Regions from separate parts of the Vibrio sp. R12-SG2-ISO1 genome, predicted to be linked through region 1. Evidence: predicted binding sites of a transcription regulator. Region 1 holds the regulator's gene; the other holds the start of a gene.
What was found. Region 1 encodes MetJ, which represses methionine synthesis genes. Its sites were predicted from a motif close to TTAGACNTNTANANGTCTAA; they were not measured.
Positions count from the first base shown of each region.

Region 2: a site for MetJ is predicted at 3,184-3,203, ahead of metA (homoserine O-acetyltransferase MetA). Genes of this name have one in related genera too.

Region 1 covers NZ_JCBDGO010000010.1:198,386-203,868, forward strand. Annotated here, with positions in the region: gene priA (primosomal protein N') at 1-236, opposite strand, end outside; gene rpmE (50S ribosomal protein L31) at 562-783, shown strand; gene AC6R10_RS10070 (malic enzyme-like NAD(P)-binding protein) at 1,024-2,304, shown strand; gene metJ (met regulon transcriptional regulator MetJ) at 2,418-2,735, opposite strand; gene AC6R10_RS10080 (O-succinylhomoserine (thiol)-lyase) at 2,996-4,162, shown strand; gene AC6R10_RS10085 (bifunctional aspartate kinase/homoserine dehydrogenase II) at 4,162-5,483, shown strand, end outside.
Region 2 covers NZ_JCBDGO010000024.1:20,774-26,256, forward strand. Annotated here, with positions in the region: gene rlmF (23S rRNA (adenine(1618)-N(6))-methyltransferase RlmF) at 114-1,127, shown strand; gene AC6R10_RS16880 (hypothetical protein) at 1,157-1,303, shown strand; gene pilW (type IV pilus biogenesis/stability protein PilW) at 1,309-2,025, opposite strand; gene metA (homoserine O-acetyltransferase MetA) at 2,220-3,161, opposite strand; gene AC6R10_RS16895 (ATP-binding protein) at 3,344-3,739, shown strand; gene AC6R10_RS16900 (DUF3859 domain-containing protein) at 3,709-4,146, shown strand; gene AC6R10_RS16905 (ABC transporter permease) at 4,173-5,306, opposite strand; gene AC6R10_RS16910 (ABC transporter permease) at 5,303-5,483, opposite strand, start outside.

The DNA of each region.
Region 1 (5,483 bases):
TATAACGAGTCGGGCCAAACGGGTTGACTGTCGAGCACCTGCTTAATCGGCTTGATTTTGTCCATCGGCAGCGATGACTGCTGCACCAAGGCTGTCACGATACCGACTAAGGTTTGACGGCCAAAAGGCACAGACACGCGCCCACCAATCACTGGAAAAAGGTGTCCAGGGATTTGATAGTCAAACTGTTTATCTAGTGGTACGGGTAACGCGACTCGGGCGATGGTGGGTCTCATTCAGTCTTTCACTGCAGGTCGATGACGCGTTTAGTCTAAGGGAAAAGGCAGAGTGAGAAAAGCCAGCGCATCTCAGTGTCTGTATGAGGAGACGCGGGTAACGCCACTTCGCGATAACATCCATGCGTCTCCCTCTCCTGAAGCGGCTAAAAAAGTAGCGATTTCTACCCCAAATCGGTTGATCCTAGGCGTACTATTCATTACTATATCGCGCCTTAGAGATATGGCTGCTCTGGCAGCGGTGTCCTAAATCCATTTTACATTAACTACGTGTGGTGTCCGGCTCTGAATCGGATAGCGACACGGCCTATATTGAGGTTACCCCATGAAAGCTGGAATCCACCCAGAATACAAAGCAGTAGCAGCAACTTGTTCTTGTGGCAACACATTTGAGTTCAAATCTACTCTAGACAAAGAATCAATCCACCTAGACGTATGTGACAAATGTCACCCATTCTACACTGGTAAGCAACGTATCGTTGATACAGGCGGCCGTGTAGATCGCTTTAACAAGCGTTTCGGTGCTCTATCAAGCGGCAAGAAGTAATTCCTTCTCGCGGATAGGAAAAAGGACGCTGCGGCGTCCTTTTTTGTTGCCAGAGATTTAGAGCAATTAACCTATTCACAGTAAAACCCGCAGTCATATCTCTTTCTATCTGGTCTAATCTCCAGTCATTTCCCACATATTACCCTACTCGCTCGCATTCTGACCTAGGCAGCTTGACTCAGTTCCTCTAAAATGATTAACCCCCTTTGTGCTGAATCATTTTAACGAGTACCTATTTCTATGCCTGATGACCACCGTCAAGACCTGACCCCTGAAGAACAATTTCGCCAAAAAGCTCTCGACTACCATGCCTTTCCAAAACCAGGCAAGATCTCTGTCGAGCTGACCACCCAAGCAGAAACCGCGCAAGATCTCGCACTCGCCTACAGCCCAGGCGTGGCCGAGCCTGTACGAGAGATCGCTCAAAACCCCGATAATGTCTATAAGTACACTGCAAAAGGCAATATGGTGGCAGTGATCTCCAACGGCACAGCGATTCTTGGCCTAGGTAACCTTGGCCCACTAGCATCAAAGCCCGTGATGGAAGGTAAAGCCCTGCTGTTTAAACGCTTTGCAGGTTTGGACTCCATCGACATCGAAGTCAAACACCGCACCATCGATGAGTTTGTCGACACGGTCGCCAACATCGCGGATACCTTTGGCGGCATCAACTTAGAAGACATCAAAGCGCCAGACTGCTTTGAAATCGAAAAACAATTAATTGAGCGCTGTGATGTGCCAGTCTTCCATGATGACCAACACGGTACCGCCATTGTGACAGCTGCTGGCATGCTCAACGCTATTGAGCTACAGGGTAAAAAACTGGAAGACGCCGTGATTGTCTGTCTGGGCGCCGGTGCGGCAGCCATCGCTTGTATGGAGCTGCTGATCAAGTGCGGCGCGATGCGCGAGAAAATTTACATGCTGGATCGCAAAGGTGTGATCCACACTCGACGTGATGATCTCAACGAATACAAACAACTGTTTGCCAACAACACCGACAAACGTACGCTGCAAGATGTCATCGAAGGCGCCGATCTGTTCCTTGGCGTTTCTGGTCCTAACCTGTTATCGCCAGATGATCTTAAATTGATGGCCGACAAACCCATCGTGTTTGCCTGCTCTAACCCAGATCCTGAGATCAAACCTGAGCTCGCTCATGATGTACGCAATGACCTCATTATGGGTACAGGTCGCAGTGACTACCCGAACCAAGTCAACAACGTACTTTGCTTCCCGTTTATTTTCCGTGGCGCACTGGATGTACGTGCTAGCGAGATCAACGATGAGATGAAGCTCGCTGCCGTAGCAGCGATCCGTCAACTGGCGAAGGAAGAGGTCCCTGCCAATGTTCTGACCGCCGCGGGTGTGGATTCACTCTCGTTTGGCCCAGACTACATTATTCCAAAACCGATGGACCCAAGACTACTCCCCCGCGTCGCCAAAGCGGTCGCGTTAGCCGCGGTAGAATCCGGGGTGGCACGCATTGAGCTGCCTGACCATTACATGGATATCGAGTAATCTCGACGCCCACTGCCAGCCACGGACTTTGTCTCTGGCTGAGCAAAAACAACAAAGCCGCTGACGATGTCAGCGGCTTTGGCATTCAAATTCGGTGCAAAACAGGGCGAGCGTTAGTCGTCAAACGCCTCAAACTCAATCCCCATCTCCGTCATCAGCTTTTTCACTTCAGCGGGAATATCGTCTGGACGGTCTTTACGCAAATCTTCATCCGTCGGTAATGGTTGACCTGTGTAAGCGTGCAAGAACGCTTCACACAACAACTCACTGTTGGTGGCATGACGCAGGTTGTTGATCTGGCGGCGCGTACGCTCGTCTGTTAATACCTTAAGGACTTTAAGTGGGATGGAGACCGTGATTTTTTTCACTTGCTCACTTTTCTTACCGTGTTCTGCGTATGGGCTAATGTATTCGCCATTCCAGTCTGCCATTGCGCACCTTTATATTTGCGTATGAGTGTTTAAACCACAATTTTAACGGTATTTATGGCTACAAGCAAAGACATATAGACGTCTAGAAGTGTTGACGTCTTAAAAAATGAGAAGTAAAGTGGTTGGCGATAGGAGTGGAATCGGCCCAAACTGTGAGTGTGTCGCAGCATTACACCACATTGGGTGCCGGATACACCTGATAAGCAACAGGTATATCGCATTCCCTAAAACAAGTCACTACTGTTCGCAAGGAAAACGCTATGAGCACGCGCAAACCCGCCACCATCGCGGTACGTACTGGTATCGAGTCAGACACCCAACATCACGCTGTCGTTCCCCCTATTTATCTCTCGACCAATTATGGCTTTCCGGCGTTTGGTGAAGTGCCGAAATACGATTACACGCGTTCTGGTAACCCGAACCGTGGCCTGCTTGAAACGGCGCTGTATGAGTTAGAAGGTGGAGAAGGCGCTGTAGTGACCAATTGTGGCACCTCAGCGCTCAACCTTTGGGTCTCTGCGTTTGTCGGTCCAGACGATTTGATCATCGCGCCACACGATTGCTACGGTGGCACCTATCGACTCTTCAATACCCGCGCGCAAAAGGGCGACTTCAACGTGTTGTTTGTCGACCAATCCGATGACGCAGCCTTGACCGCCGCCATCAACCAGAAACCCAAGCTTATCCTGTTGGAAACGCCATCAAATCCTTTGGTACGTGTGGTGGATATCGAGAAAGTCTGCCAGCAAGCGAAACAAGTTGGCGCGCTGGTCGCGGTTGACAATACCTTCTTAACCCCGATTTTCCAGAAGCCACTCGAACTGGGTGCCGATTTCGTTATTCACTCAACCACCAAATACATCAACGGTCACTCCGATGTGATTGGCGGCGTGGTGATCACCAAAACCAAAGCGCACGCTGAAGAACTGGCTTGGTGGGGCAACTGCATTGGGGCCACCGGCACGCCGTTTGATAGCTACATGACGCTGCGTGGCATCCGCACGTTGGGCGCACGAATGAAGGTGCACGAACAAAGCTCGGCAAACATTCTCGACTTTCTGAAAACAGAGTCACTGGTCGGCCGCATCTATCACCCAAGCTTGCCGGATCACCCTGGCCATGACATCGCCAAGAAACAACAATCCGGCTTTGGTTCTATGCTCAGCTTCGAGTTCGCTGGCAGCTTTGAAGAACTGAAACAGTTTGTCGGTGAGTTGAAACTCTTCTCGCTTGCAGAATCGCTAGGCGGCGTAGAAAGCCTCATTTGTCACCCAGCGTCAATGACCCACCGTGCGATGGGTGAAGCGGCGCTGGCCGAGGCGGGTGTCTCTCAGCAACTGCTGCGTCTGTCTGTCGGTCTTGAAGATGCCGATGACCTGATTGACGATCTCAAACAAGCCTTTAACTGTGTGAAGGAGTCCGCGTAATGACGACATCGCGTCAACTGCATAAATTTGGTGGTAGCAGCTTAGCGGATCCGGAGTGCTACCGCCGGGTAGTCACCATACTCAAAGAATACTCAGGCAGCGATGATCTGATCGTTGTCTCAGCGGCCGGTAAAACCACCAATCATTTGATTGAATTTACCGAAGCGCTCTATAAAGATGGCCGTCTTGCCCATGAAGCGTTGCAGTCGGTACGACAATTCCAAACAGGGCTTATCGAAGCCTTGATTGACAGTGACGACGAACAAGCGCACATGCTGGCGACGCTCAAAGACGAGTTCACCACCCTCGGTGAATTAAGCGCCCCGTTAAGCGAGGTGGAGCGAGCTGCGGTACTTGGCCACGGTGAAATGTGGTCCTCAAGACTGCTCGCCGCGCTATTGAATCAAGCGAGTTTACCAGCCATCGCGCAAGACTCTCGCACTTTCTTACGGGCAGAAACCGGCACGCAACCTGAAGTGGATCGTGGTCAGTCCTACCCACTACTGAAGGAAATTTTGGCGCAACACTCACAGCGTCGTCTGGTGTTTACCGGCTTTATGGCGCAAAACCAAGCAGGCCAAACCGTGCTGCTTGGCCGAAACGGATCCGATTACTCTGCCACCGTGATTGGCGCGCTCGCAGAGGTCAGTCGCGTCACGATTTGGAGTGACGTTGCTGGCGTATACAGCGCAGACCCTCGCCTTGTCAGTGATGCTTGTCTTCTGCCCCTATTGCGACTGGATGAAGCAAGTGAACTGGCACGCCTTGCCGCCCCCGTGCTGCATAGCCGTACCTTGCAGCCTGTCGCTCAAAGTACGATGGACTTACACTTGCGCTGCAGTTACGACCCTGAATCTGGCTCTAGCCGCATTGAGCGCGTCCTCGCCTCTGGGCGTGGTGCCAAGATCATCTCCTCACTCAATGACGTGTTGTTGATTCAGTTAAACTTCGCCTCTGGCCATGATTTCAATCGCATGGAAAAAGAAGTGCTGAGCAGTTTGAAACGCGCCCAACTTGAACCTTTAACTTATGAAGTCCAAGCGGATAAGCACTCATTACGCCTTGCTTATACCTCGGAAATTGCAGGGGGCGCTTTAGGCTTCTTACAAGATTCCGCCATCGCAGCAGAAATTAAACTCAAAGAGGGCTACGCCCTTGTTGCTGCGGTGGGCGCTGGTGTCACCAACAACGCCAACCACTGTTACGGCTTTTACCAGAAGCTCAAGTCATCGCCTGTCGAGTTCATCTCTGAGTCTCGTTCCGGTCTCAGTTTGGTGGCTGTCTTACGCCGCACCGAAACCGAACCACTCGTTAAGGCGAT
Region 2 (5,483 bases), on a different contig from region 1:
CATTACAGATCATGGCTACACACCGTAAAGATTCGCACCCTTCGACCAAACGTGCGCCGAAAACAATAAATAGCGCTTCTCAGTCTGAGCCAAAGCATCGCTCGAATCGTGAGATGACGTTTATCAAGCAGCCAAGTAAGCCGGGATTACATCCTCGCAATAAACACCAAGGACGCTATGATTTTGCCGCGTTGGTCAACGCGCTGCCTGCGCTGAAAGCGTATGTCATCACCACCCCAGCTGGTGACAAGAGCATTCCATTTTCTGACCCTATCGCAGTGAAGCTGCTCAATAAAGCCTTGTTGGCGCATCACTACCAAGTCAGTGAGTGGGATATTCCTAAAGGGTATCTCTGCCCGCCTATTCCAGGGCGTGCTGACTACATCCATCGTCTTGCTGAGCTGCTTGAGGCGGATGTGCCTGAGGCGAAACACGCGAGTGTGCATGCGTTAGACATCGGCGTTGGCGCTAACTGCATCTATCCGATCATTGGCGCGGTGGATTATGGCTGGTACTACGTTGGTAGTGATGTGGACGAGGTGTCGGTGGACAATGCCAACCAGATCGCGAGCGCCAATGCGGTGTTGAAAGGCAAAATTGAAAGCCGATTGCAGCGTGACTCTCGGTTTGTGTTTAAACACATTATCGCCAAAGGCGAGCATTATGCGCTGACGACCTGCAATCCGCCGTTTCATAAATCCCTTGAAGAGGCGCAGCAAGGCAGCGAGAAAAAACTGGCTAATTTAAGTCGCAATAGGACCAAAAAAGGTAGCAATAAGGCCGCGGTCGCCGCCGCCAATGCACCACGACACAAAACGCAGAAAGGTTCGCCTATACTTAATTTTGGTGGGCAGAAAGCGGAACTGTGGTGTCCGGGTGGTGAAGCCGCGTTTGTGAAAAAGATGGCGTTTGAAAGTCGAGATGTGGCATCGCAAGTCCTTTGGTTCTCCACCTTGATCTCAAAGAAAGAGAATGTCCGTTGGCTGCGTAAAAATCTTGAAAAAGCCGGAGCGCTGGAAGTGCGCGTGGTTGAGATGAGCCAAGGGCAGAAAGTGAGCCGTTTTATGGCTTGGACGTTTCATGATAAAGCTAAGCGCGCCACTTGGTTTGATACCAAACCCCGTTAACCACTGATACCAATAGATGAGGAGGGCATATGGAGTTTGAGATTTATATGCCCTGTGAGCCCAGTTGGATTTGCGATAGCTTTCTTGCGCTGTTCGCGGTGCTGCTGTTGTGGGGACTGGGTTATTTTGTGCTGATTTTGTATCGAGAATACAAAAAAATTCACAAACGAAAATGATCAGTTTATCCGTTCGAGAGCGCTTCTAACTGCTTACGATACTTCTCTTCTAATGCGCTGTTCCCGGCGCGCTCTTCCAACTCGACCAGTAGGGCCAATGAGGCTTGTTGCACGCCAAACTGCTGGTGGAAGTTCATCAAGCGTATTCGCGCCGATGTGTATTCACCTTGCTCTATTTCAAGTTTAGTCAGGCGCAGCAGCGAGGTGACACGGCGCGGGTCGTGATCCAATGTGCGTTTGAAATAACCCATGGCTTGTTCGGGTTTGCCCGCTTTCAATGCACAGAGTGCCGCATTTTCATAGCTGGCGGAAATCAGGTAGTAGTAGGGCTGCTCAATGGCGCGATTAAACAGTTGATCAGCCTGAGGATAGCGCTCTTGTTTGCATAAAAACGTGCCGTAGTTGTTCATTACATTACCGTTTCTCGGGTGCTGTCTCAGCGCCGTTTTATACAGTTTTTCAGCGTCCGCTTCTTCACCAACTTGCTCGAAATAGTGCGCCATCGCCAATTGTGCTCGGTAATAACTCTTATCGTGCTGAAGGGCTTTTTCCAGATTTTCGCGGGCTTTCACCATATCACCCTGCTGTAAGTAACCCATGCCAAGGGCTAAGCGCGCATCGGCTTTTTCTCGTGGGTTGGCATTGAGCTCAGGTTCAGCGTTATTGTCCACCGTGACACAGGCAGAGAGAAGTAACACCAAAGGAAGGAGAAGGGTACGCATATTCGTTCAACTTTTGTGGTTCAGTAACAGATAACAAGCTTGTGCTTTTTTATACCTGATCCCATCTGGTGTTTGCGCCGATGAGTGAGACTCTGCGAGGGGTTTATCAGTTTCTGAGTGTGGGCGGAAAAAGAATGCGAGTGAGGGCGCGCTTGCGCCCTCGTATTCGGTGACAGGGTGTTGCCCTAGACGCGTTAATCGTCTTTGGTGAAGTTGGCTTCGCTGAAGTGATCCAAATCGTATGGCGTTTGCTGGTAGACGCAGTAGTTCAACCAGTTGGCAAATAGCAGGTGTCCATGACTGCGCCAACTTGCGCACGGTTTGTTGTCAGGATTGTTGTTGGGGTAGTAGTTGACCGGAATCGCCGGTTCCATTCCCTCACTCAGATCGCGGATGTACTCATTGTGCAGGGTGTGTGAGTCATACTCTGGATGGCCCGTCACAAACACATTGCGCTTATCTTTGGTGGCCGCCAAGTAAACGCCAGCCACGTCTGAGGTGGCCAAGATGTCGAGATCCGTATGCTCGGCGAGATACTCCGGTGAGAAATCAGCGTAGCGAGAATGCGGTGCTAAAAAGGTGTCGTCAAAACCACGCAGAATGGGGTGAAACTCATGATGAATTTGATGTTGATACACACCGGAGAGCTTCTCTTTGCGAGTGCGCTTAGGCAAATTGTAGAGCAGCTTTAATCCTGCCTGTGCGGCCCAGCAGACGTATAAGGTCGAGGTGACGTGCTCTTTCGCCCAGTTCATGATGGTTTTGAGGTGGTCCCAGTAAATCACGTCTTCAAACTGGACCAGACCGAGCGGCGCACCGGTGATGATCAAACCATCGAAATTGCGTTTTTTGATCATCTCAAATTGTCGGTAAAAGTTGTCTAGGTGCTCGGTTGGCGTATTTTTACTCGGGCGATCATCAATGCGCAGCAGTTCAATATCGACCTGCAATGGGCTATTGGACAAGAGGCGTAAAAATTGCGTCTCTGTCTCAATTTTTTTTGGCATAAGATTGAGGATCAACACCTTAAGTGGACGAATCTCCTGCGTAGAGGCACGCGATTCGCTCATGATGAAGATATTTTCCTGACGCAGTACATCAGTGGCAGGCAATTGATCGGGGATCTTAATCGGCACAGCTTTCTCCCTAAGCTCTATTATGGACGTCTATACATCTAAACTTACCCGAATCAGTATGAGATGTCGATAGCATTTTTAGGCCAAATTGGTTTACTATCTGCGCCTCGAACTTGGTGAGACTATGTCGGTGCAGCCACAGACAAATCAGCGGACATCGGCCGCAAGGGAGTAATAGAGCGGTGAAATTGACCTTAATTCGTGGTCTGCCAGGTTCTGGCAAAAGCACTCTAGCGAAAACACTGCCAGCGGTGCACCTTGAAGCGGATATGTATTTTATCGCTGACGATGGCGTTTACCGCTATGACAAAGCGAAAATTTCCGATGCGCACGAGTGGTGCCGAGCTGAGGTCAAACGTGCGCTGACCAACAAGCAGGACGTGGTTGTCTCCAATACTTTTGTCCAGCGCTGGGAAATCGCGCCGTACTACCGCCTCGCCAAGCAATTTGGCGCTGAGTTTGTGGTGATGGAGTGCTCTGGGCAATTTCAAAATATCCACGGCGTTGAGCGCAGTACAATCGAACAAATGAAAAAACGGTGGCAGACATGGCAAAGCGATCGCCCGTTGTTGAAATGACCTCTTACGGTATTTACGACCAATGGGACTCCAAATCAAAACATCTTCCTAAAATACAAGCGTTTACCACTAAGGTTCCGGCTGACGAGGACGTTGAGTTTGGCTTTATCGTCAACATCAAAAAAGCCAAAGGTGCGTTGATTGAGTTTTGTATCGATCATCCCGGTATCTTAGGCAAAAAAGGCCAGACGCTAGCGCCTTTCACCGGCGAGTTGCACGTGGGCAGCAACGATTGGGATTTCTACTTGGGCGATACGATTCAACTGCTTCATCCAGACGGCGGTTTGGAGTCGAATTTGGGGCGTTGGCACATGAGCATCGAGATGGACGGACGCGTGATTGCGCAAAAGACCTTCGATGTGTATGGCCGGGATGAAAACGAGTTTTGGCGCCGCCGAGGTTTTTAAACGCGGCGCTCAAACGTTATCGCGGGTTAGATATCACGGCGATGTTCACGCAATGCACGCCAAGCCATGAGGCTCCAACCCAGTGCTTGCACCCACAGCAGTGCGTATTGCTCCGCGACTTGATGCCATTCTCCGCCCATCTGGTTTAAACGCAAGAATGCTTGGATGGCGGGCGTACTAGGAAAAAGCTGCGATAACCAAACGATGCCATCGGGAATCGCTTCGAGCGGCCAGATAAACCCCGCACTAAAAATCAGCGGCATTGAGCTGATTAGTACCACTAATGTCACCAACTCTCGTCTTGGTACTACCGTACCTAGCCAGATGCCTATCGCGCAGGATGCCAACAAGAAAGGCAGCAATAGAGTGACAAGATCGGCAAGGTTTGCTAACTGCGCGACGCCGTGCAAGCGAAAACTCGGCCCGAAGTAATAACCGCTTAGTACCAAGTAAATACTCGTCAGCAGTACCATTCGCCCCCCCATCAAGGCGAGAGGGCTGACGTTAGACCAATAGCCACGACCATGTTTCTGTGTGCCTTGCATCAACCCGGCCGCCATCGCCAGCGTTTGCTGCAAAATCAGCACAAACACCGCAGGCACCACGTAATCGACATAGCCCATTTGCGGGTTAAAAGTGGGTTTGAGGTTGAGCTTAGTTGGCGCAAAGTGATTGGCCGCTGCGCTCAGTGGCTCACCATCAACGAGCAATTTCGCCACTGTGGTTTGCGCCGCTAGTGTGCCACCCGCTTGCGCTAAGCCTTCGACAATGGTGCCGTAGACCAAAAAGTACGAGGCATCCCCCGCGTAAGCCAAGGTCGGGCTTTTACCTAACATCAGATCTTTATAGAAATGCTCTGGGATCACCAAAATGCCGCTAATATCGCCACTTAAAAAGGCTGCTTTGGCCGCTTCTATGCTTGAGTCACGCCGTAAGATGTGCACTTGGGGTGTCGCATCTACCATGCGCTCTAGCTGATAGCTGGTTTGGCTTTTGTCCAAGTTCACCACGCTGATGATTTGCTCGCGTGGGGTTTGGTAAGAGTAGGGCATCGGGTAGAGAAACGAGTAAAACACGACGCCACCAAACACGGTGAGAAGTACCACAGGATTATGCAGCAGCGCCTTTAGCTCCGCTTTCAGCAGTGCGGTAAACGTCATGACTGGTGCTCCTTAAGTTCGGCGCGCGCGTGTCTGTTGGTGTCATCTGCAGCGTTAATAGCACTGTTGAGGTGCTTGCGAGCGAGAAGAAGACACAGCAGCGCTGGCAGTAGGTAGCCAAGCAGTGGCGTCAGATGCATCAATGTGGTGAGCGCCGATGCGCCATAGCTGACTTGG